DNA from 4 places in the Agathobacter sp. LCP21S3_B2 genome. Region 1 is predicted to be linked to each of the others. Evidence: predicted binding sites of a transcription regulator. Region 1 holds the regulator's gene; each other region holds the start of a gene.
What was found. Region 1 encodes Rex, which represses fermentation and respiration genes when NADH is low (regulators of the CRP and FNR family bind a similar motif). Its sites were predicted from a motif close to ATTGTTAANTANTTAACAAT; they were not measured.

Region 2: the regulator Rex is predicted to act here: its motif matches at 3,033-3,052, upstream of ACTQ1L_RS14230 (butyryl-CoA:acetate CoA-transferase).
Region 3: the regulator Rex is predicted to act here: its motif matches at 2,342-2,361, upstream of ACTQ1L_RS10530 (L-lactate dehydrogenase).
Region 4: the regulator Rex is predicted to act here: its motif matches at 1,882-1,901, upstream of gap (type I glyceraldehyde-3-phosphate dehydrogenase).

The regions. Positions count from the first base shown of each region.
Region 1 covers NZ_JBQKGQ010000001.1:32,683-38,295, forward strand. The annotation lists gene ACTQ1L_RS00150 (2-isopropylmalate synthase) at 1-385, shown strand, start outside; gene ACTQ1L_RS00155 (GntR family transcriptional regulator) at 402-1,061, shown strand; gene ACTQ1L_RS00160 (NADP-dependent isocitrate dehydrogenase) at 1,075-2,283, shown strand; gene ACTQ1L_RS00165 (redox-sensing transcriptional repressor Rex) at 2,454-3,092, shown strand; gene ACTQ1L_RS00170 (hypothetical protein) at 3,105-3,746, shown strand; gene ACTQ1L_RS00175 (NAD(P)H-hydrate dehydratase) at 3,749-5,251, shown strand; gene alr (alanine racemase) at 5,241-5,613, shown strand, end outside.
Region 2 covers NZ_JBQKGQ010000025.1:23,149-28,761, forward strand. The annotation lists gene ACTQ1L_RS14220 (lysozyme inhibitor LprI family protein) at 1-244, shown strand, start outside; gene ACTQ1L_RS14225 (alanyl-tRNA editing protein) at 293-1,546, shown strand; gene ACTQ1L_RS14230 (butyryl-CoA:acetate CoA-transferase) at 1,651-2,991, opposite strand; gene ACTQ1L_RS14235 (glycosyltransferase) at 3,136-4,227, opposite strand; gene ACTQ1L_RS14240 (class I SAM-dependent rRNA methyltransferase) at 4,481-5,613, shown strand, end outside.
Region 3 covers NZ_JBQKGQ010000013.1:56,642-62,254, forward strand. The annotation lists gene ACTQ1L_RS10520 (DegV family protein) at 1-36, shown strand, start outside; gene ACTQ1L_RS10525 (2-isopropylmalate synthase) at 205-2,199, shown strand; gene ACTQ1L_RS10530 (L-lactate dehydrogenase) at 2,533-3,504, shown strand; gene ACTQ1L_RS10535 (DUF3737 family protein) at 3,679-4,530, shown strand; gene ACTQ1L_RS10540 (MalY/PatB family protein) at 4,534-5,613, shown strand, end outside.
Region 4 covers NZ_JBQKGQ010000010.1:123,623-129,235, forward strand. The annotation lists gene pncB (nicotinate phosphoribosyltransferase) at 1-175, shown strand, start outside; gene ACTQ1L_RS09095 (histidinol-phosphatase HisJ family protein) at 880-1,686, opposite strand; gene gap (type I glyceraldehyde-3-phosphate dehydrogenase) at 2,003-3,019, shown strand; gene ACTQ1L_RS09105 (phosphoglycerate kinase) at 3,211-4,443, shown strand; gene tpiA (triose-phosphate isomerase) at 4,602-5,351, shown strand; gene gpmI (2,3-bisphosphoglycerate-independent phosphoglycerate mutase) at 5,529-5,613, shown strand, end outside.

The sequences.
Region 1 (5,613 bases):
CTTTGAGAAGGAGCTTGGATATGTGCAGCCGAGCCGTACACCTTTTGTCGGCAGAAACTTCAATGTGACGAGAGCCGGAATCCATGCTGACGGACTTCTCAAAAATGAGGAAATTTACAACATATTCGATACAGGTAAATTCTTAAACAGACCACCTCTTGTAGCTGTGTCCAATACATCAGGACTTGCAGGAATAGCGCTGTGGATAAACACTTACTACCGCCTGCCCGATGAACGAAAGGTAGATAAGAACTCAAAGCTTGTGACCATGATAAAGAAATGGGTAGATGAGCAGTACGACGAGGGCCGTGTGACTACCATTACAGATAATGAGCTTGTAGTTCAAATTACTGATTGCTGTAAAAAGCTTAATATAGTATTATAGTGAGGTGGATTAGTACATGTCACATGATAATTACAGCCTGAGTGCCAGGGTATACAATCATATCAGGGATGGTATACTTGCAGGAACATTTGCAAAGGGCGATGAGCTTAAGGAAAAGAATATCGGTGATGAGCTTGGAGTGAGCAGGACTCCAGTGAGGGAGGCACTGCGTCAGCTTGAGCTTGAGGGACTTGTGTCTATCATCCCCAATAAGGGAGCGTTCGTGGAGGGCGTTTCCACGGACGATATCAGGGATATATACGAGATAAGAGCTCTGCTTGAGGGACTTTGTGCCAGATGGGCTGCAACGAGGATATCGGATGAGCTCATGGCGGCCATGGATGAGAATATTTATCTCACAGAGTTTCACGAGAAAAAGGGCAATGCAAAGAAGCTTCTTGAGCTGGACAATAGGTTTCATGAGTTGCTGTATGAGGCCGGCGGAAGCAAGGAGCTTATGAGGGTATTAAAGGACTATCATGAGTATGTCGGCAGAGTGAGAAAGGTGACACTCGGCGAGACAAAAAGAGCTAAAAACTCCACTCACGAGCATAAACAGATATGCGAGGCAATTAAGAATCATGACGTACTGCTGGCAGAAAAATGCGCCAGAGAGCATATAAACAATTCAAAGAAAAATATGGAACACCTTGGTTGGGAAAACCTTATTAAGTAAAGGAGATTTAAGAATGAGCAAGATTACGATGACAACACCCCTTGTAGAGATGGACGGAGACGAGATGACCAGAATCCTCTGGCAGATGATAAAGGATGAGCTTTTAATACCTTTTATCGATTTAAAGACAGAGTATTATGATCTGGGCTTAGAGGAGCGAAATCGTACAGATGATCAGGTGACCGTTGAATCAGCAAAGGCAACCATGAAATACGGTGTCGCAGTAAAATGTGCGACAATCACACCAAACGCAGCCAGAATGACAGAATACAATTTAAAGGAGATGTGGAAGAGCCCTAACGGCACAATAAGAGCCATGCTTGACGGAACAGTGTTCAGAGCACCAATCGTTGTAAAGGGCATAGAGCCAAACGTAAAGACATGGGTTAAACCAATCACAATCGCTCGTCATGCATATGGTGATGTGTACAAGGCAACAGAGATGAAGGTAGCTGGTCCCGGAAAGGCTGAGCTTGTATTTACAGCAGAAGATGGAACCGAGACAAGAGAGCTAATCCATGAGTTTAAGGGAGCGGGAGTTATTCAGGGACAGCATAACTTAGACGATTCAATCGAGAGCTTTGCACATAGCTGCTTTAAGTATGCACTTGATACAAAGCAGGATTTATGGTTTGCCACAAAGGATACAATCTCAAAGAAGTATGACCATACCTTCAAGGATATCTTCCAGGAAATCTTTGATGCACAGTACAAGGATGCTTTTGAGAAGGCTGGAATTACATATTTCTACACACTTATTGATGATGCTGTTGCCAGAGTAATGAAATCTGAGGGTGGATTTATCTGGGCATGCAAGAACTATGACGGAGATGTAATGAGTGATATGATCTCATCTGCATTCGGCTCACTTGCCATGATGACATCAGTGCTTGTATCCCCTCACGGATACTATGAGTATGAGGCAGCGCACGGAACAGTACAGAGACACTATTACAAGCATTTAAAGGGTGAGGAGACATCAACAAACTCTGTAGCTACTATTTTTGCTTGGACAGGAGCTCTCAGAAAGAGAGGAGAGCTTGACAAGCTTCCTGCACTTTCTGAGTTTGCAGACAAGCTTGAGGCAGCCTGCATAAAGACTATTGAGAGCGGAAAGATGACAAAGGATCTCGCACTCATCACAACAATTGAGAATCCTACTGTTTTAAACAGCGAGGGCTTCATCAAGGCAATCAGGGAGGAGCTTGAGAAGACAATTTAATCTGAAACTTGGTTTTTACTTTAGATTATGATATAACCCGGGAATAATTATAAATTTTTTGAATGTTAAATTCTTAACACATTGACAGATGACCTTCAAAAAATTATAATTAGTCTTGGGTTTTTGTCTTTAAAATAGAAATGACATCCTGATGATTGGAGGAATAGGACTTGAGTAAAGAAATATCACAGGCGGTTATCAGACGACTGCCACGATACTATAGATATCTCGGAGAGCTTTTAGATGAGGGAGTGGAGCGTATTTCATCAAACGATCTGAGTCACAGAATGAAGGTTACAGCTTCGCAAATCAGACAGGATCTCAACAATTTCGGAGGCTTTGGACAGCAGGGATACGGATACAATGTTCAGTTCCTCTACGAGGAAATAGGAAAGATAATGGGACTTGACACTGAGCATAGAATAATTATCATCGGTGCAGGTAATCTGGGACAGGCGCTTGCCAATTATGTAAAGTTTGAAAAGCTTGGTTTTGTGATTACGGCCCTCTTTGATGTGAATCCTGATCTTTCAGGAAAGAGTGTGCGAGGCATTCCAATCCTTATGCTAAACGAGCTGGGAGAGTATTGCAGGACACACAGGGTGGATATTGCTGCGCTTACCATGCCAAAGTCAAAGGCTGATACCATTGCGTCAAAGCTTGTTGAACTGGGGATAAAGGCTATATGGAATTTCGCTCATGTGGACCTTGAAATACCTGACAAGGATGTGGTTGTGGAGAGTGTACATCTGTCTGACAGCCTTATGCAGCTCAGCTACAATATTGTAAAAAATTCCAAAAATAAATAGAGGGTGAGTTTTATGAATGATAAAAAAGATTTTGAGGCTGCATTAAAAGGAAAAAAGGTGCCTTTACTGGTTTTAGACCAGAAATGGCACAGGCTTTTTGCCATTCATGGTAAGACTGATGAAATATCAGCCACGGAAAAAGAACTGGATGAGCTGTTGAAGCTGCAGGGAAAGTACAATAATGAGCTCAAGGATTTGAAGAAGCTTAAGTCAAAGACCATGACAAATATTGTCGCCAACATGGGCGATGACGGAGATGAAAAGCGCGACAAGGATAAGCAGATTATAGATGAGATAAATGAGAAAGCCGACAATATCGAGGGAGAGCTTATTGAAATCCAAAAGAATATAAAAGCAGTTAATGACAGGCTGATGCTTTTGTCGATGGATTACTTCAGTGAAAAAATCGAGAAAAACAAACTGGAATCAAAAGAAATTGACGACTGGATTGCAAATATAAGAGTTGAGCTCAAAAAGAATGTAATCAGAAAACAGAACAGAGATATCAACAACAGGGAGATTTATTCATATCTTCATGATATTTTTGGCGCTGAGGTTTTGGATCTTTTTGATATTGAATATGACGATCCTATGGTCTTTAATGCCAATAATGCAAAGGCTGATAATGCAAACAATGAGAATAAGGGGAATTGATATTGGAATATATTGTTACAGGTAATGAAATGAAGCTTCTGGACGATACAACATCACAGGTCTTTTTGGTTCCTTCGGTGGTGCTGATGGAGCAGGCTGCGGCCGGTGTTGTCCGGGAGCTTGTTGCATGTTTTGATAAATCAAAGGAGTTTGCCGTGATATGCGGCAGAGGCAATAATGCAGGAGACGGTATCACGATAGCAAGACTTTTAAATCAGGCCGGATACAGATGCATGGTGTACTATGCTTTTGGCACAGATGAGGCAGGAAGCGAGCTCTTTGAGCTGCAGAAAAATATATACGCAAGGTATGGCTTCAAGGTGGTCTCTGATATTGAGAGTGTGTGTAAAAGTGACGTAATAATAGATGCACTGTTTGGCACAGGGCTTAAGCGAGCCATAGAAGGCTCTTTAGCAGATGTGATTTCAGCCGTTAACAAGGCAAATGCTTACAGGGTGGCGGTCGACGTGCCGTCGGGAGTGGATTCTGATAAAGGACATGTGATGGGATGCACTTTTAAAGCAGATTTCACATATACTTTTTCTTATAAAAAGACAGGCCTTCTCCTGTGGCCGGGCTGTGATTATTGCGGTCTGGTTAAGGTGGTGCCTATAGGCATAGATGACCACAGCTTTTGTGGTAATCTGCCATCAGTAAGGGCTCTTGATGAGTCTGATTTAAAGAAGCTTGATAACAGACCGGTACACTCCAACAAGGGAACTTTCGGAAAACTGTTAGTTATTGCAGGAAGCCGCAATATGGCAGGTGCGGCGGTGCTTTCGGCAAAGGCTGCATATAAAAGCGGAGCAGGGCTTGTGAAAATTATAACGCCGGAGTGCAACCGCTCAATAATCCAATGTGCTTTGCCGGAAGCACTGCTTTGTACTGATATCACGTCAGCTAAAGCACTTGAGACAGAGCTTGAGTGGGCAGATGCAGTGGTGATAGGTCCGGGTCTTTCAAAGTCTGATAATGCCAAAATGTTAGTTGAAACAGTACTAAAAACAGCAGAGATACCTCTTGTGATTGATGCGGATGCGCTTAATATCATATCAGAAAGCATGGCACTGCTTAAGGAACATAAAATGCCTGTCATAGTGACTCCACACCTGGGCGAGATGTCCAGACTTACAGGATACAGTATTCCACATATACAGGAGGATATCATCGGTGTGGCAGGGGAGTTTGCAAGCTTGTACAATGTGACTTGTGTGCTTAAGGATTTTCGTACGATTATCGCAGCGGCTGATGGCGAAAAGTTTATCAATCTGTCCGGCAACTGCGGTATGGCAACAGCCGGAAGCGGAGATGTGCTAAGCGGTATCGTGGGAGGTCTTCTGGTACAGTGGCATGACACGAAAAAGGCCGCGGCGTACGGTGCATTTATTCATGGACTTGCCGGTGATATGGCATTTGACAATACCGGCTCTTATGGTATGATAGCAAGTGATATTATTGATGGATTAGATGAAGTTTGGATTAAGGTGGAAAAAAATGGCAATTAACAGAATCAGAGCAGATATAGATCTAGATGCAATTTTATATAATATGGAGTCGATGCACAATAAGCTAAAGCCGGGGACAATGATGGCAGCAGTCGTAAAGGCTGATGGTTACGGTCACGGTGCTGAGGCTGTTTCAGAGGTACTGGAGCCGCTTCCGTATCTGTGGGGCTATGCCGTTGCTACAAGCAACGAGGCAATGCAGCTTATCGCAGCAGGCAGAAAAAAGCCGATACTTATTTTAGGACTCAGCTTCCCGGAGCAGTTTGAGGAGATAGTGGACAACGATGTGCGCCCGGCGGTATGTACATATGAGACAGCTAAGGAGCTATCGCGTATCGCTGTCGCTAAGAATAAAACCTGTA
Region 2 (5,613 bases), on a different contig from region 1:
GATGTATAAGCTCTGGGATGATGAGCTTAACTCTATATGGGAACGTTTAAAGGATAAGCTCGATGATGATACAATGTCAAAGCTAACTGAGGACGAAAGAAATTGGATTGCAGATAAAGAAGCCAAAGTTAAGGCGGCCGGAGCAGATGCAGAGGGAGGCTCATTACAGCCGCTTTTGGAGAATAGTGAGGCAGCAGAGCTGACGCAGGCCAGGGTTTATTATCTTGCACAATATCTGAGATAGAATAGCTGCGATAATAATAATGACAATGAAATGAGAGGAACAAGCAGTATGAGTATGACAGAAACAATTAAACTATACGACAGGGATGCATATGCCATAGAGTTTGAGGCAGATGTTATATCCTGCGAGCCGAACAAGGCAGATGATAAGCAGTTTGATATAATATTAAATCAGACTTTATTTTTCCCGGAGGAGGGCGGACAGAGCCCGGACATGGGAATACTTGGAGGCTACAGGGTCGTTGATGTGCAGATTAAGAATGGAGTCATTACTCATACGGTGGATATTTCCGCAGGTGATTGCTGCGAGGCAGAAAAGGAAGCTGGTAAGCAAATCACCGGCAATGAATTTGAGCCGGAGAAAGTGGAGCTTGCAGCAGGCGTCCACGTACATGGCAAAATAGACTGGCAGCATCGTTTTTACAATATGCAGCAACACAGTGGAGAACACATTTTTTCGGGAATCGTCCACCGCAGGTTTGGTTTTGAGAATGTGGGCTTTCATCTGAGTGATTCTGTAGTGACAATGGATTTCAGTGGAGTGATTTCACCGGAGGATATAGCAGAGGTGGAGCATGAGGTAAATGTAGCCATTTCAAAAAATATTCCGATAGAGGTGACATATCCGTCAAGGGATGAGCTTGCGCAGCTGGAGTACAGAAGTAAAATCGAGATTGAAGGACAGGTCAGAATAGTGACAGTGCCGGGGTATGATGTGTGTGCATGCTGTGCGCCGCATGTGAAGCGCACCGGCGAGATTGGCATGCTTAAGGTTATGAATTATCAGAATTATAAAGGAGGCGTCAGAATCAGCATCCTTTGTGGTTTCAGGGCACTGGAGGCTTTCAGACAAAAGTGCGACATCATCTCAGAGCTCATGGGGATATTTACCACAAATCAGGAGGCTATTGTGGATAACGTCACAAAGCTTAAGGCAGTAAACCAGTCACTTAAGTCAGAACTTGGCACTGCAAAGTCAGCGCTTTTGGATTATAAGGTAGCAGAGCTTCCTGCTGATACGGACAATGCAGTATTGTTTGAGGACGGCGTTGATACGAATACAGCAAGAAATTGCGTCAATGGCCTTGTGGAGAAATATAGTGGCTTTAGTGCATTTTTTACAGGAAATGATGAGGCGGGCTATAGCTTTATTATCGGAAGCAAGAATGCAGACTGCAATACAGTTGCCGCAGCACTTAGGAATAAGCTGGGTGCCAGAGGCGGCGGTAAGCCGGTTATGGTGCAGGGCTCTGTCAAGGCAGCAAAGAGCGAGATTGAGGAAGTGCTAAAAGAGGTGCTTTAACTTTTTGAAAATATAGTTTGTGGGACGGATTAAGAACACAAAAGCGGTTTCAAGACATTTCGTCTTGAAACCGCTTTTATTGTAAAAATTATATCCAAAGTTAATTATTTGTTAGATCTTCTCCAAATGTGCATCTTTTCAGCCTCTTTGATGAGCTCATCACGGAAATCAGGATGAGCAACTGAGATGATTGCCTCAGCCTTCTGCCATGTAGAAAGACCCTTTACATTTACCATACCATACTCTGTAACGATATAGTGAGTATTGGCTCTTGTGTCAGTAACGACAGAACCCTCTACAAGAGTAGGACGGATACGTGAGTGAACTACGCCCTGCTTGTCGGTGAAGGTTGAAGAGCAGCAGATAAAGCTCTTTCCACCGTTTGACATATAAGCACCGAGAACGAAATCAAGCTGTCCGCCGGCACCGCTGATGTGCTTTGTGCCTGAGGTCTCTGAGCTGATCTGTCCGAAGAGGTCAAGGTCTACACAGTTATTGATTGAGATGAAATTGTCAAGTGCGGCAATATTCTTGATATCATTTGTGTAGCTTACCGGGGCACTCATGAGCTCAGGATTCTCATCGAGGTAATCGTACATCTTCTTGGTTCCGGCACCGAAGCCGTAAGCCTGACGATAACGGTCGATGTTTTTCTTTGCTCCTGTGATTTTTCCGGCCTTTGCGATGTCAACGAAAGCGTCAACGTACATCTCTGTGTGGACACCGAGATCCTTGAGGTCTGACTCAGCGATGAGTGAGCCTACTGCATTTGGCATTCCACCGATACCGAGCTGGAGACAGGCACCGTTTGGAATCTGGTCAACGATGAGCTCTGCAACCTTCTTGTCTACATCTGTTGCAGGACCACCGGCACCAAGTTCTCCAATTGCAGGGTTGTCACCCTCAACAATGTAAGAAACCTGTGAAATATGTACATTGGCCTCTGAACCGCCGTGACAGCGAGGCATGTTTTCATTGACCTCAACGATGATTTTCTTTGAAGTCTCGCATACAGCACCGAGGTGAGATGCGTTAGGACCAAAGTTGAAGTATCCGTGTGAATCCATCGGTGCAACCTGGAACATAGCGACATCGTCAGGTGTTGTTGAATCTCTATAATAACGAGGAAGCTCTGAGTAACGGATTGGTGAGTAGAAAGAACAGCCTCTCTTGATAAGCTTTCTCTCATAACCGCCCATATGCCATGAGTTCCATGTGAAATGCTCGCCGGCATCCTCACGCTCGAAAATGGCAAGTGGCTTAAGTAAAATACCACCACGTACATTGACATCCTTAAGTTCATCAGTTCTTCTGGCAAGTGCCTTGTCGAGTGCATCAGGTGTGCCTGTGCACCAACCGTAGTCAACCCAGTCGCCTGATTTGACAATCTTTACTGCCTCATCTGCTGAGACAAGTTTCTGCTTGTACTCTTCTAAAAAGCTCATAAAATCCTCCTTAGATACCTAAAATGATAGTAGCAAAATGCTACGTTAAAAAAATAACAAACCCTATGATCTCTATATTATCACTTTAGAGAGGATTTTACAAGTTGGTAAATGCTGGTGGAGACTTTTATATGACAGCCTCTGCTAGTCACCATCCGGAAGCATCCATTCCTCAGCCTGCTTTTGGTAATCGGCCGCCTGGCTGCGCAGTGAATCAATCAGCTCCTTATCGCCTTTAAATACATTCCTTGATTTAGGAGGAAGCGAATCAAGCTTTTTCTGCTTCTCATCAGCCCATCTTGAGTAGCACTCAGACAGGGCATGAAGCGCCTTGCCACCGCCGCACTCCACATCGAGTACCGGCTTTGTCTCGAAGGCAGCGTTGTAATACCACAGGCTTGCCTCCTCATAGTCTGCCTTGTCGAAATAGTACGCACCGAGCTCACAGCACACCTCGCTGCAGCCATCAACTGCTACATTTTTTAGGGCAACAGAAAAAAATTTGTCATAGTCGCCATTCATGCGATAGTAGCGTGATAGCACGCAGGTGGATTCGATGTCGGGGCTGTTGCGGTATTCACCCTGAAAATATGGCAGGGCATTGGTAAAATCCTCGGGACTTCCGCATTTTAAAAGCTCCTTGGCATACATAGTCGCTATACTTTTTGGCAGGGTGCCGTTTTTTTCAAAGGAGCGCTTGAATATGGTAAAATCACGTTTGCCGTGAGAGCCCTGCGGCAGATGTTGTATACAGATATCGCTGTCATAGACTACAGGCTCTAAGCGAACCGTTTCATGCACCGGATTAATCCATGTAAACGTGCGAAGTCTCTTGAACAGCTTCGGGCGGTACTCTGAGGATGAATTTTGCACTGTGTTGAATTTGCTTGGAGTAATGTATTTCATCTGGACAATCTCAATTTCCGGCAGCAGCGCAGCCTTAAGCATCATGAAACGCCTGCGGTTGGTATCGTCGAGCACCTCGTCGGCATCAGGTGCATATATGTATTCCTGCGTAGCCTTGGAAAACGAAAAATTCCTGGCCGCAGCAAAATCATCGCACCATGAGAAATCATAGATTTTGTCCGTATACCGTGCAGCTATCTCCTTTGTGCTGTCCGTCGAGCCGGTGTCCACTATGATGATTTCATCCATCAGCCCTTTGAGACTGTTCAGGCATCGTTCGAGCACCTCTTCTTCATTTTTTACTATCATGCATAAGCTAATTGTAATCATATTTATCTCCATTTACCGGTCGGATGTTATAATTGTCTTTGTAACTATTCAGAACCACCCCCCACACATTATTATAATATATATCGGCATGTTTTGCAGAAATATTTGTGTATTGTAAATATTGCCGGGATTTCATATAATTGAAATGAAATGTCGACAGATAAACTTATTTCTAAAGGCTATAGAATTTCAGATAAACTATATAATCAGATTTTAGCAAGGAATAATGAAGTAAATTAGAAGAGGAACAAACATGGAAAATCATACAATTGTAACACTGAAAAAAGGCGAAGGACGCACTATAAAGGCAGGCGGCGCATGGATTTTTGACAATGAAATAGACACAATCACAGGCACCTTTACGAACGGAGATATTGTTGTGGTACACGATTTTGACGGATATCCGATGGGGCGCGGCTTCATAAACCAGAATTCAAAAATCCGTATCAGAATGATGACAAGAAAAGCAGACCAGCTGATTGATGACAATTTCCTCAGGATGAGAGTGCAAAATGCCTGGGATTATCGCAAGCAGGTGATGGCAGGAGGCAATGACAATGTGCCTGATTTAAACTGCTGTCGTGTGATATTTGGCGAGGCTGATTTCCTGCCGGGTATCACAGTGGACAAGTACGCTGATGTGCTTGTGGTGGAGTGCCTTGCACTTGGAATGGAGCAGTTTAAGGTGAAAATCGTTGAACTGTTAAAGGAAGTGCTGGCGGCGGACGGAATAAATATTCGTGGAGTATACGAGCGCAGTGATGCAAATGAGCGCAAAAAAGAAGGTCTTCCTAAGGTAAAAGGCTTTATAGGAGCCGAGTTTGACACAAATGTGGAGATAGTAGAAAACGCAGTTCACTATATGGTCGATGTGGAAAATGGACAGAAAACAGGCTTCTTCTTAGACCAGAAGTATAACAGGCTTGCTATGCAGCGTATCTGCAAGGGGAAAAGAGTGCTCGACTGCTTCACGCACATGGGTACATTTGCCCTCAATGCAGGAATTGCGGGCGCAAGTGAGGTCACAGGACTTGATATATCAGAGTATGCGGTTAAGCAGGCTACAGAAAATGCGAAGAGAAATAATCTCTCAGACACAGTGAAGTTTCGCGTGGCAAATGTGCTGGATGAGCTGCCACGGCTCGCTGCAGATGGTGAAAAATATGATGTAGTCATTCTGGATCCTCCGGCATTTACAAAGTCGCGTGAGGCTACCAAAAATGCGATAAAGGGCTACCGCGAGATTAACATGAAGGGACTTAAGCTTGTTAAGGATGGTGGATTTCTGGCTACCTGCTCATGCTCTCATTTCATGACGCAGGAGCTTCTTGCCAAAACGGTCAAGGAAGCAGCAAAGGCCACTCACAAGAGGCTGCGCCAGGTGGA
Region 3 (5,613 bases), on a different contig from region 1:
GCATTGTTTTTCTGGGGTAATAAGAGAGAGGATTAGCCGGATATTTTAGCCTAAATATCTGATTAGAATAATCAAAATCAATAAAGTTGATTATATTTTTATAAAAAAATAAATTACATCAATCAAAGTGATTAAATATAATCATTCCAATAACTGTGCTTATGTGTTACAATTATATCAGTTCAAACGAAAAGAGGTTTTAAGATGAAAGGATATGAAAAATACGAGCGCAGTTATTTTCTGCCTCCTGAATGCACTTATGACTGGGTTAAGAAGGATTATATAGATAAAGCACCACTGTGGTGTTCGGTTGATTTACGTGATGGCAACCAGGCTCTAATCGAGCCGATGAGTCTTGAGGAGAAGCTTGACTTCTTTAAGATGCTTGTAGATATAGGCTTTAAGGAAATCGAGGTAGGTTTCCCGGCAGCCTCTGAGACAGAGTTCAATTTCACGAGAGCTCTTATTGAGAGGGATATGATTCCTGATGACGTCACTATACATGTGCTGACACAGGCCAGAGAGCATATCATCAAGAAGACCTTCAAGGCACTTGAGGGAGCACCGAGAGCAGTTGTACATCTGTACAATTCCACATCTGTTGCACAGCGTGAGCAGGTGTTTAAGAAGTCAAAGGAAGAGATAAAGCAGCTTGCAGTTGACGGAGCTATTTTACTGAGAGACCTTGCAGCAGAGACTGACGGTAATTTCCGTTTCCAGTATTCACCGGAGAGCTTTTCGGGCACTGAGGTGGATTATGCGGTTGATGTGTGCAACGCTGTGCTTGATGTATGGCAGCCAAAGGCTGATAATAAGGCCATCATCAATATCCCTACCACAGTAGAGAATGCCATGCCACATGTTTTTGCCACACAGATAGAGTATATCAACAAGCACCTCAAGTACAGAGACGGAGTAGTGCTTTGCTTACATCCTCATAATGACAGAGGCTGCGGTGTTGCCACATCAGAGCTTGGTGTGCTTGCAGGAGCTGAGGAGATAGAGGGTACGCTGTTTGGAAACGGTGAGAGAACAGGAAATGTAGATATCGTGACACTTGCCATGAATCTTTACTCACACGGAGTGGATCCACAGCTTGATTTCTCAAATCTGCCTGAGATCAGGGAGAAGTATGAGACATTTACCAGAATGAAGGTAGGCGAGAGACAGCCATATGCGGGAGACCTTGTTTTTTCTGCTTTTTCAGGCTCACATCAGGATGCAATCTCAAAGGGCATGGCATGGAGAGAGGAAAAGAAGCTTGATAAGTGGACTGTTCCATATCTGCCTATAGATCCAAAGGATGTCGGCAGGACATACGAGGCTGATGTTATCCGTATCAACAGTCAGTCAGGAAAGGGCGGAGTGGCATATATCCTTAAGCAGAGCTTCGGTATCAATGTGCCACAGCAGATGAGAGAGCAGGTCGGATACATGGTCAAGCAGGTATCGGACGAGGAGCATAAGGAGCTTTCGCCTGAGTGGGTACACAGTATCTTTACAGACAATTATGTGGATTTTCATCCATATTTCACTATACCGGAGTGCCACTTTAAGCAGGTAAATGGCATTTTCGCAGAGGCGGTTATTTTACACAATGATAGCACCAGAAAGGTAGATGCCAATGGAAACGGCCGTCTTGATGCAGTCAGCAATATAATTAAGCAGTATTTTGACATCAGCTTTGAGCTCACTGTATACGAGGAGCATGCGCTTTCGCACGGATCTTCATCAAAGGCTATGGCATATGTGGGTATCACAGTTGACGGCAGTATGTTCTGGGGCGCAGGTGTGGATGAGGATATCATCAAGGCATCAATCGGAGCACTTGTTGTTGCGGTAAACCATTACCTTGCCACCAAGGCTGACAGTCACGTGAAGGATGAGCGCTATATTGCTATGCTCAACTTCATCCAGGCCAACTACAAGACAGTATCGCTTGCAGACATGGCTGCACAGTTCAACCTGACAGAGCCGTATATCTCCAAGTACATAAAGGAGAAGTCAGGCAAGACTTTCGGAGAGCTGGTCACCAATGCCAAGATGAAGAAGGCACGCACTCTGCTGAGAAACAGCATCACAACTGTTGAGAATATCGCAATCGAGGCAGGATATCAGAACGTGGAACATTTTAACAGACAGTTCAAGAAGCTGTATGGAATGACACCGCTTGAGTATAGAAATTCAAGCACAAAATAAGCGGATACAGCATTTTAATATAACCGGAACAATATGCTAAATGACAATTCATTCAGCTGTATTGGTCCGGTTTGCTTTTTAGTATTGCACTTTTTATGTGAAAATCTGCATTAAAATTGTATAAAAATGGGAACAATGGGCTATTGATTGTATTTTATCAAGTAATTTGTTGTTTTTACAACGGATTATATGTACAATGCGGGTATAATAAATAAAAGATAATTATTCAGAGCTACTGATAACAAAGCAGATATTGAGAATTTGTGTTTGGGATGAATAGTTATAATAAAAAGCAACTATTTGAATTATGGTATAAGAAAGAGAGGAAAGTACATGAGCAATAAAACTAGCGCAGTTGTTAAGACAAACCCAAGAAAGGCTGTCATGATCGGATGTGGATTCGTTGGTTCGGCATCAGTTTTTGCACTTATGCAGAGCGGTCTTTTTTCTGAGATAGTTCTCATTGACGCTGATAAGGACAAGGCTGAGGGAGAGGCGATGGATATAAGCCATGGTATTCCTTTTGCCAGACCTATGAAGATATATGCAGGCGGTTATGATGATGTGGCAGATGCTGCTATCATTGTTGTTTCTGCAGGTGCAGGCCAAAAGCCTGGCGAGACAAGACTTGATCTGGTAAATAAAAATGTTGCAATCTTCAAGAGCATCATTCCGGAGATTGCAAAGAGAAATTTCGGTGGAATCTTACTTATCGTTGCAAACCCTGTAGATATTTTAACACAGGTGGCACAGAAGCTTTCAGGACTTCCTGAGGAGCGCGTCATCGGTTCAGGTACCGTGCTTGACAGTGCAAGACTTAAGTACGCGCTTGGAGAGCATCTTGAGGTGGACAGCCGAAGCGTACATGCATTTATAGTAGGTGAGCATGGAGACAGTGAGGTGGTTGCATGGTCATCAGCCAATGTTTCCGGAGTGGAGCTTCACAAGATGTGCGAGATGAGAGGTCACTACAAGCACAAGGAGAATACAGAGGAAATCGCTGCAAACGTAAAGAACAGTGCTTACGAGATAATCAACCGAAAGCATGCGACATATTATGGTATCGCTATGTCGGTCAGACGTATCTGCGAGGTAATTATGCGTGATGAGAAGTCTATTCTTCCTGTTTCACACATGATGCACGGACAGTACGGCATCGACGGTGTGGTTCTCTCAATGCCTGCAATCGTTGGAGCAGACGGAGTGGAGAGCGATATCCCAATCGAGTTAAACGGTGAGGAAGCTTTAAAGCTCAAGGAGTCTGCGGATGCACTTAAGAGCATACTTGACGGGCTTGAGCTGTAAATGTAAGGTTCTTAATATTAATTTTGTAATATTAAACTTATATAAAATACTATAAATTCAGTAGGGTTTGGGGTATAATGATAACTGTCGGGCTGCATATATTATGTGCTCGGCGGTTATTTGATTTTATGGCAGATAACTATTTAGAATTACCGGGAAAAAGGAGTATATATAATGAGCGAAAGAAAACAAATCCATCAGGAGTTTCTGACAGGCGAAAGAGCCCTGTTTGCAAGCAACGACCTGGATATATATGATACAATTTTTGATGACGGAGAGTCACCTCTTAAGGAGAGCCATGGCATTAGCCTGACAGGCTGTTTTTTTAGATGGAAATATCCGCTATGGTACTGTAGTGACATAGCTGTAAAGGACTGTACATGGTTTGACATGGCGCGTGCGGGTGTCTGGTATACAGACAATATCTCTGTAACTGATTCAATAGTTGAGGCACCTAAGAACTTCAGGCGCTGCAATAACCTAAAGCTTAAAAATGTGACATTTCCAAATGCCCAGGAGACCCTCTGGAGCTGTGATCATGTCGATATCGAGAATGTCTCGGCAAAGGGAGATTATTTTGGCATGAATACAAATAATCTTATCATGAAGAATTTCCAGCTGGTCGGCAACTATTCGTTTGACGGTTCAAGAAATGTAGAGGTGCACGATTCAAAGCTTATCTCAAAGGATGCCTTCTGGAATACGGAAAATGTCACAGTCTATGATTCATTTATTACAGGTGAATACCTTGGCTGGAACGCAAAGAATCTGACACTTATAAACTGCACAATCGAGAGCCTGCAGGGGCTTTGCTACATCGACAACCTCGTTATGAAAAACTGTAAGCTCATAAACACTACATTGGCATTTGAGTATTCTTCGGTAGATGCAGAGATTTGCAGTAAGGTGGACAGTGTTTTAAATCCGACAAGCGGAGTGATAATGGCAAAGGAGATTGGCACACTGACTATCGAAAAGGACAGAGTTGACCCATCAAAGACTAAGATAATATGTGAGGGAAAATAATCTATGTATGATTTTGACACCGTTGTAGATAGAAGAAATACAGGTTCACTAAAGTGGGATGTGGCAGAAAATGAGCTCCCGATGTGGGTAGCAGATATGGATTTCAAGACAGCACCCCAGATAATAGATGCAATATCAGAGCGTGTTTCTCACGGAGTGTTTGGCTATTCCATCATTCCGGATGAGTGGAATGATGCGTATATTTCGTGGTGGGACAGACGCCATGGGCTTAAAATCGAAAGAGACAGCCTGATTTTTTGCACAGGGGTCGTTCCGGCCATATCATCTACAGTGCGAAAGCTCACAACACCTGGTGAAAATGTGCTTATCATGACACCGGTATACAATATATTTTTTAATTCCATATTTAATAACGGCGTAAATGTGCAGGAAAGCCCGCTTGGGTACGAAAACGGCAGATATTTTGTGGACTATGACAGGTTGGAGCATGACCTTTCCAATCCACAGACCTCGCTTATGATATTTTGCAACCCTCACAATCCGTGCGGTATCATCTGGACAAAGGATGAGCTTGCGAAAATAGGTGCACTCTGCAAGAAGTACAATGTGACGGTCATATCAGACGAGATACACTGCGACATCACAGCACCGGGAAAATCATACGTGCCGTTTGCGGCAGCATCAGAGGACTGCGCCGATATAAGCATCACCTGTATTGCTCCGACCAAGTGCTTTAATATGGCAGGCTTACAGACTGCGGCAGTGATGGTGCCAAATAAATTTTTGCGCCACAAGGTATGGCGCGCATTAAATACAGACGAGGTGGCGGAGCCAAACGCATTTGCCATCACGGCAGCAGTTGCGGCATTCACAAAGGGTGAGCCGTGGGTTGAGGAGCTCAGAAAATATCTCTGGGAAAACCGCAAAACAGTCTGCAGCTTCATGGCAGAAAACCTGCCGCAGATACATATAGTGGATGCCGATGCGACATACCTAATGTGGCTTGACTGCAGTGCACTCACAGATGATTCTGTGGCATTTACGCAGATGATTCGCGAAAAGACAGGCCTTTATCTGTCGGAGGGAGCTGAGTTTGGAGGCAATGGCCGTTACTTTGTGCGA
Region 4 (5,613 bases), on a different contig from region 1:
TATCAGTAACGACACTGATGAGGATGCGCTTAACATAGTTATGAAGACCACCAAGTGTAACGGCATGGATGTGGCAAAGATTTCCGACGTTGCAGGCAAGGGCATGTGCAAGAATCCGGATTATGTCGATTACCTGAACAGGTGTATTGATTACAGGATGAAGAATGATAAATGATAAATGACGGCATGAGGGGGCAAAGGTATTTTGCCCCCTTTAATCATGTGATTGAATTGCAAGAAATGTGTAAACAAAACAAAAAATATATAAAATATCAGACAATTTAAAATAAAAATAAAAATTATCAAAAAATATATTGACAAATAGGTAAAATTGGTGTAATCTTAAATCAACAAAAAGAGATACGAAAGGAACAAAAATAAAACACAGGAGGTACAGTCCAATGGGGATTACATAATTTAAGTCAAAGTACTATAAGGATGATTGAACGGAATATTTAAATCTGTAGGGCGGGCCGAAGCGCAGTAATCGCACAGATATATTAGCAAATAAATAATATCGTTGAAAAAGTTCTTGTAGATTAAAAGTGAAAGATAGAATCTCTCATAAGAGTTTACATAGATAATGTAACCAAAAGGAGTGATTTTATGAAGAAGGGTAGAGGTCCATAGCTAAGCTAAAAGAATAAGAATCCTGTCATAAACAGAATCAGATTTATAGCAAAGCAATATGGAAATGCCAAAATAAATTCATATAGCGAAAGCGGAACTTGGAGGTTATACAGTGAAGCTTACGGAACCAATGCTTTAGGAGCCACTTGATGTAAAATGTAGATCAGGTGGCTCCTATTTTTGACATTTGTGAATGCATGTGAGGTTTAATAGTTAGATAGAATGACAACGTAAGCCTTTAAGGCTGGGCTATAATTTGATGAAAGCAGGAACGCGGTTTTCAAATACTGTATAGTACATAAACCCGGCATCCTTGAGGATATTTGAAACCCTGTCAAAATCATACGCGACATGCTCCGGCTTGTGGGCATCTGCTCCGACTGTGATTATTTCCCCGCCAAGCTCGTGATAGCGCTTTAACACCGATTCGGTCGGATTTGGGTGGCCAAGCCCGTATTTAAAGCCGGCGGTATTGAGCTCGATGCCTTTTCCCTGGGAGATAATTTCCTTTAATATAGCATCAATTATGTCGGCATACTTTTCATATGAATAGTATTTATTTTTGTCAGGACCGTATCTGACCACGTAGTCGATGTGACCGTACACATCAAAATCCGCCCCGCTGTGCAGGTTGTCAAGTATCGATTCAAAGTATTCGGTGTAGGCTTCGTGCTCTGTCTTGTCTTTGTAAAATGCAGGGTAGTATGGGTCAATGCCGTTTACTACATGGCTTGAGCCGATCACGAGGTCAAACGGATATTTTTTGGTGACCGCATTATTTTTGTCTGTAATATGAGGCTGTAAACCGATTTCAATGCCCCAGTGGATATTTACCGGGCAGCCCTTTTCTTTAAGAACAATTGCAAGCCTTTTGATGCGCTTTTCATATGCTGCTATATCAAGGTCGAAAAGCCCGGGCTCCTCTTTATAGTCATAGTCCAGATGGTCTGTAAAGCAGATGCCGTCCAGCCCTTTGTTGATTGCTGATTTTATCATCAATACCGGGTCGGCATCGCTGTCACCCGAAAACATGCAGTGCATGTGCTGATCCCACATATAAATACCTCCGTAAAACTGATGTATTGTTGTTAAAAAAATTTATAAGTTACATGTTTTATAATTGTCTGCTGCCGGCTGCCGGAAAGTGCGAATTACAGCAATTAATTAAGTGTAGCCGAGATTATAATAAAGTGCAATATCTAAAAAGAAAAATTGTGAAGAATGATAAAAAATGTGTGTAAATGAAAATATTTAGTGAAAATTTTAACAAACGCAAATAAAGTACTTGAACCTTTGAGAATTATTCGCTATAATAAAAACATCTTAGGGCATGTCCCTAAAAATACTTTTTACAATTCTAGGAGGAATTAAAATGGCAGTAAGAGTAGCAATCAACGGATTTGGTCGTATCGGACGTCTTGCTTTCAGACAGATGTTTGGAGCTGAGGGATACGAGGTAGTAGCTATCAACGACTTAACAAGCCCAAAAATGTTAGCACACTTATTAAAGTATGATTCATCACAGGGTAAATACGAGCATGCAGATGAGGTTTCTGCAAGCGATGATTCTATCACAGTTTGTGGTAAGGAAATCAAAATTTACGCATTCCCAGATGCAAACAATTGCCCATGGGGAGAGTTAAAGGTTGACGTTGTACTTGAGTGCTCTGGATTCTATACATCAAAAGAGAAAGCTCAGGCTCATATCAATGCTGGAGCTCGTAAGGTAGTTATCTCTGCACCAGCAGGAAATGACCTTCCTACAATCGTTTACAATACAAACCATGAGACACTTAAGGCTTCTGATACAATCATCTCAGCAGCTTCTTGTACAACAAACTGCTTAGCTCCAATGGCAGATGCACTTAACAAGTACGCTCCAATCCAGTCTGGTATCATGGTAACAATCCATGCTTACACAGGAGATCAGATGACTCTTGACGGACCACAGAGAAAGGGAGACCTTCGTCGTTCACGTGCAGCAGCAGTTAATATCGTTCCTAACTCAACAGGAGCAGCTAAGGCAATCGGCCTTGTTATCCCAGAGTTAAACGGAAAGTTAATCGGATCTGCACAGCGTGTTCCTACACCAACAGGATCTACAACAATCCTTACAGCAGTTGTTAAGAAAGCAGGCGTTACAAAAGAGGATATCAACGCAGCTATGAAGGCAGCAGCTAACGAGTCATTCGGTTACAACGAGGATGAGATCGTATCTTCAGATATCGTTGGAATGAGATTTGGTTCATTATTCGATGCAACACAGACAATGGTTAACCAGATTTCTGACGATCAGTACGAGGTACAGGTTGTTTCTTGGTATGATAACGAGAACAGCTACACATCTCAGATGGTTCGTACAATCAAGTACTTCTCTGAGTTAGCTTAATTCTTGTACCCACAAGAACAGTATATCTCAAGACTACTCAAGGGGCGCGGTCTTAATTGAACCGCGCCTTTTTTTTAAAGCATGGCTATTTCTTTTGAATATCTGTGAATTGTAGAATTAATTATATTTTTTAATATGCACAATATGGCATGGCCACATGGCTTATGCCTTGAAATAAGGGAGGACATATTATGTCATTAAACAAGAAATCAATTGATGATATCAACGTAAAAGGCAAGAGAGTTCTCGTTAGATGTGACTTCAACGTGCCACTTAAGGACGGAAAAATCACAGATGAGAACCGTATCAACGGAGCTCTTCCAACAATCCAGAAATTAATCAAGGACGGTGGAAAGGTTATCCTTTGCTCACACCTTGGAAAAGTTAAAAACGGACCAAACGAGGGTGAGTCACTTGCTCCTGTAGCTGTAGCTCTTGAGGCTAAGCTTGGACAGAAGGTTACATTTGTAGCTGACTACAACGTAACAGGTGAGGCTGCAACAAAGGCTGTTTCAGAGATGAAAGAGGGAGATGTAGTTCTTCTTCAGAATACACGTTTCAGAGGCAAAGAGGAGACAAAGCCACAGGAAGCCGGAGATGCATTCGCAAAAGAGCTTGCTGACCTTGCTGATGTATATGTATGTGACGCTTTCGGTTCTGCGCATAGAGCACATGCTTCTGTAGCAGGTGTTACAAAGTTCATCACAGCTAAGGGTGGAGAGAATGTTGTTGGATACCTTATGCAGAAGGAAATTGACTTCCTTGGTAAGGCAGTAGAGAATCCTGTACGTCCTTTCGTAGCTATTCTTGGTGGAGCTAAAGTAGCTGACAAGCTCAATGTTATCGATAATCTCCTCGAGAAGGCTGATACACTTATCATCGGTGGTGGAATGGCATACACATTCCTTAAAGCACAGGGCTATGAGATTGGTATCTCAATGCTTGATGAGACAAAGATTGATTACTGTAAAGAGATGCTTGCAAAAGCAGAGAAACTTGGAAAGAAGATTCTTCTTCCTGTTGATGCAGTTACAATCAAGGATTTCCCAAATCCAATCGATGCTCCTGTAGAGACAGAGACATATGATTATGACAAGATGCCTTCAGACCGTGAGGGCTGTGATATCGGACCTAAGACACGTGAGCTTTTCGCTGACGCTGTTGCATCAGCTAAGACTGTTGTATGGAACGGACCAATGGGTGTATTTGAGAACCCAACACTTGCAGCAGGTACACTTGCAGTAGCAGAGGCACTTGCTAAATCAAATGCTATCACAATCATCGGTGGTGGAGATTCAGCTGCAGCAGTTAACCAGATGGGACTTGGCGACAAGATGAGCCACATCTCAACAGGTGGCGGTGCTTCCCTTGAGTTCCTTGAGGGCAAGGAGCTTCCTGGCGTAGCTTGTGCTGATGATAAATAAGCCGAAAGCAGCTTAATGAAATCGAGCCGCAGGCGATGATTGAATTTAGTGCGAGGCTGTTCTTTGAGATTAGTGAAACCGAGCTGTAGGCGAAGGTTGAACTTAGCGAAAAGAACTACCACAATAAATATTTGTATACAAATACAAGGAGATATAAAATGGCAAGAAAGAAAATTGTAGCCGGTAACTGGAAGATGAACATGACTCCAAGCCAGGCTGTTAAATTAGTAGAAGAGTTAAAACCACTCGTAGTTTCAGATGATGTTGAAGTTGTTTACTGTGTACCTGCAATCGACATCGTACCTGTTGTAGAAGCATTAAAGGGTACAAATGTTGCTGTTGGAGCAGAGAATATGTACTTTGAGGAGAAGGGTGCTTACACAGGAGAAATCTCAGCAGAGATGCTTCTCGATGCAGGTGTTAAGTATGTTATCATCGGACATTCAGAGAGAAGAGATTACTTCAAAGAGGATGACGCACTTCTTAACAAGAAGGTAAAGAAGGCTATCGAGGCTGGACTTACACCAATCCTTTGCTGTGGTGAGACACTTGAGCAGAGAGAGAGCGGTGTTACACTTGACTGGATCAGACTTCAGATTAAGTCAGATCTCGCAGGTGTTGCTGCATCAGATGTTGCAAACATGGTTATCGCTTACGAGCCAATCTGGGCAATCGGAACAGGAAAGACAGCTACTTCTGACCAGGCTCAGGAGGTCTGCGGTGCGATTCGTGAGTGTGTAGCAGAGATTTATGATCAGGCTACAGCAGATTCAGTTCGTATCCAGTACGGCGGATCTGTAAATGCAGGAAATGCAGCAGAGCTTTTTGCAAAGCCTGACATCGACGGTGGATTAGTTGGTGGCGCTTCACTCAAGGCTGATTTTGGAAAGATCGTAAACTACAAGTAATTATTAAATCATAATTTAATATTTGATTTGACAATCACAATAACTAAATGTCACTAAATTCACCAGCTTAGCTGCATTTAGTGGCATTTATTATGTAATGAAATTTTTTGCGGGCTTGCATATGTCACTGTAATAGAACATTTTGCAAGCCTCATATGAAGAATAGAGGAAATATAAATGAGTAAGAAACCGGTAGTATTAATGGTACTTGATGGTTACGGCTTAAGTGACCACAAAGAGGGAAATGCCATAGCTATGGCAA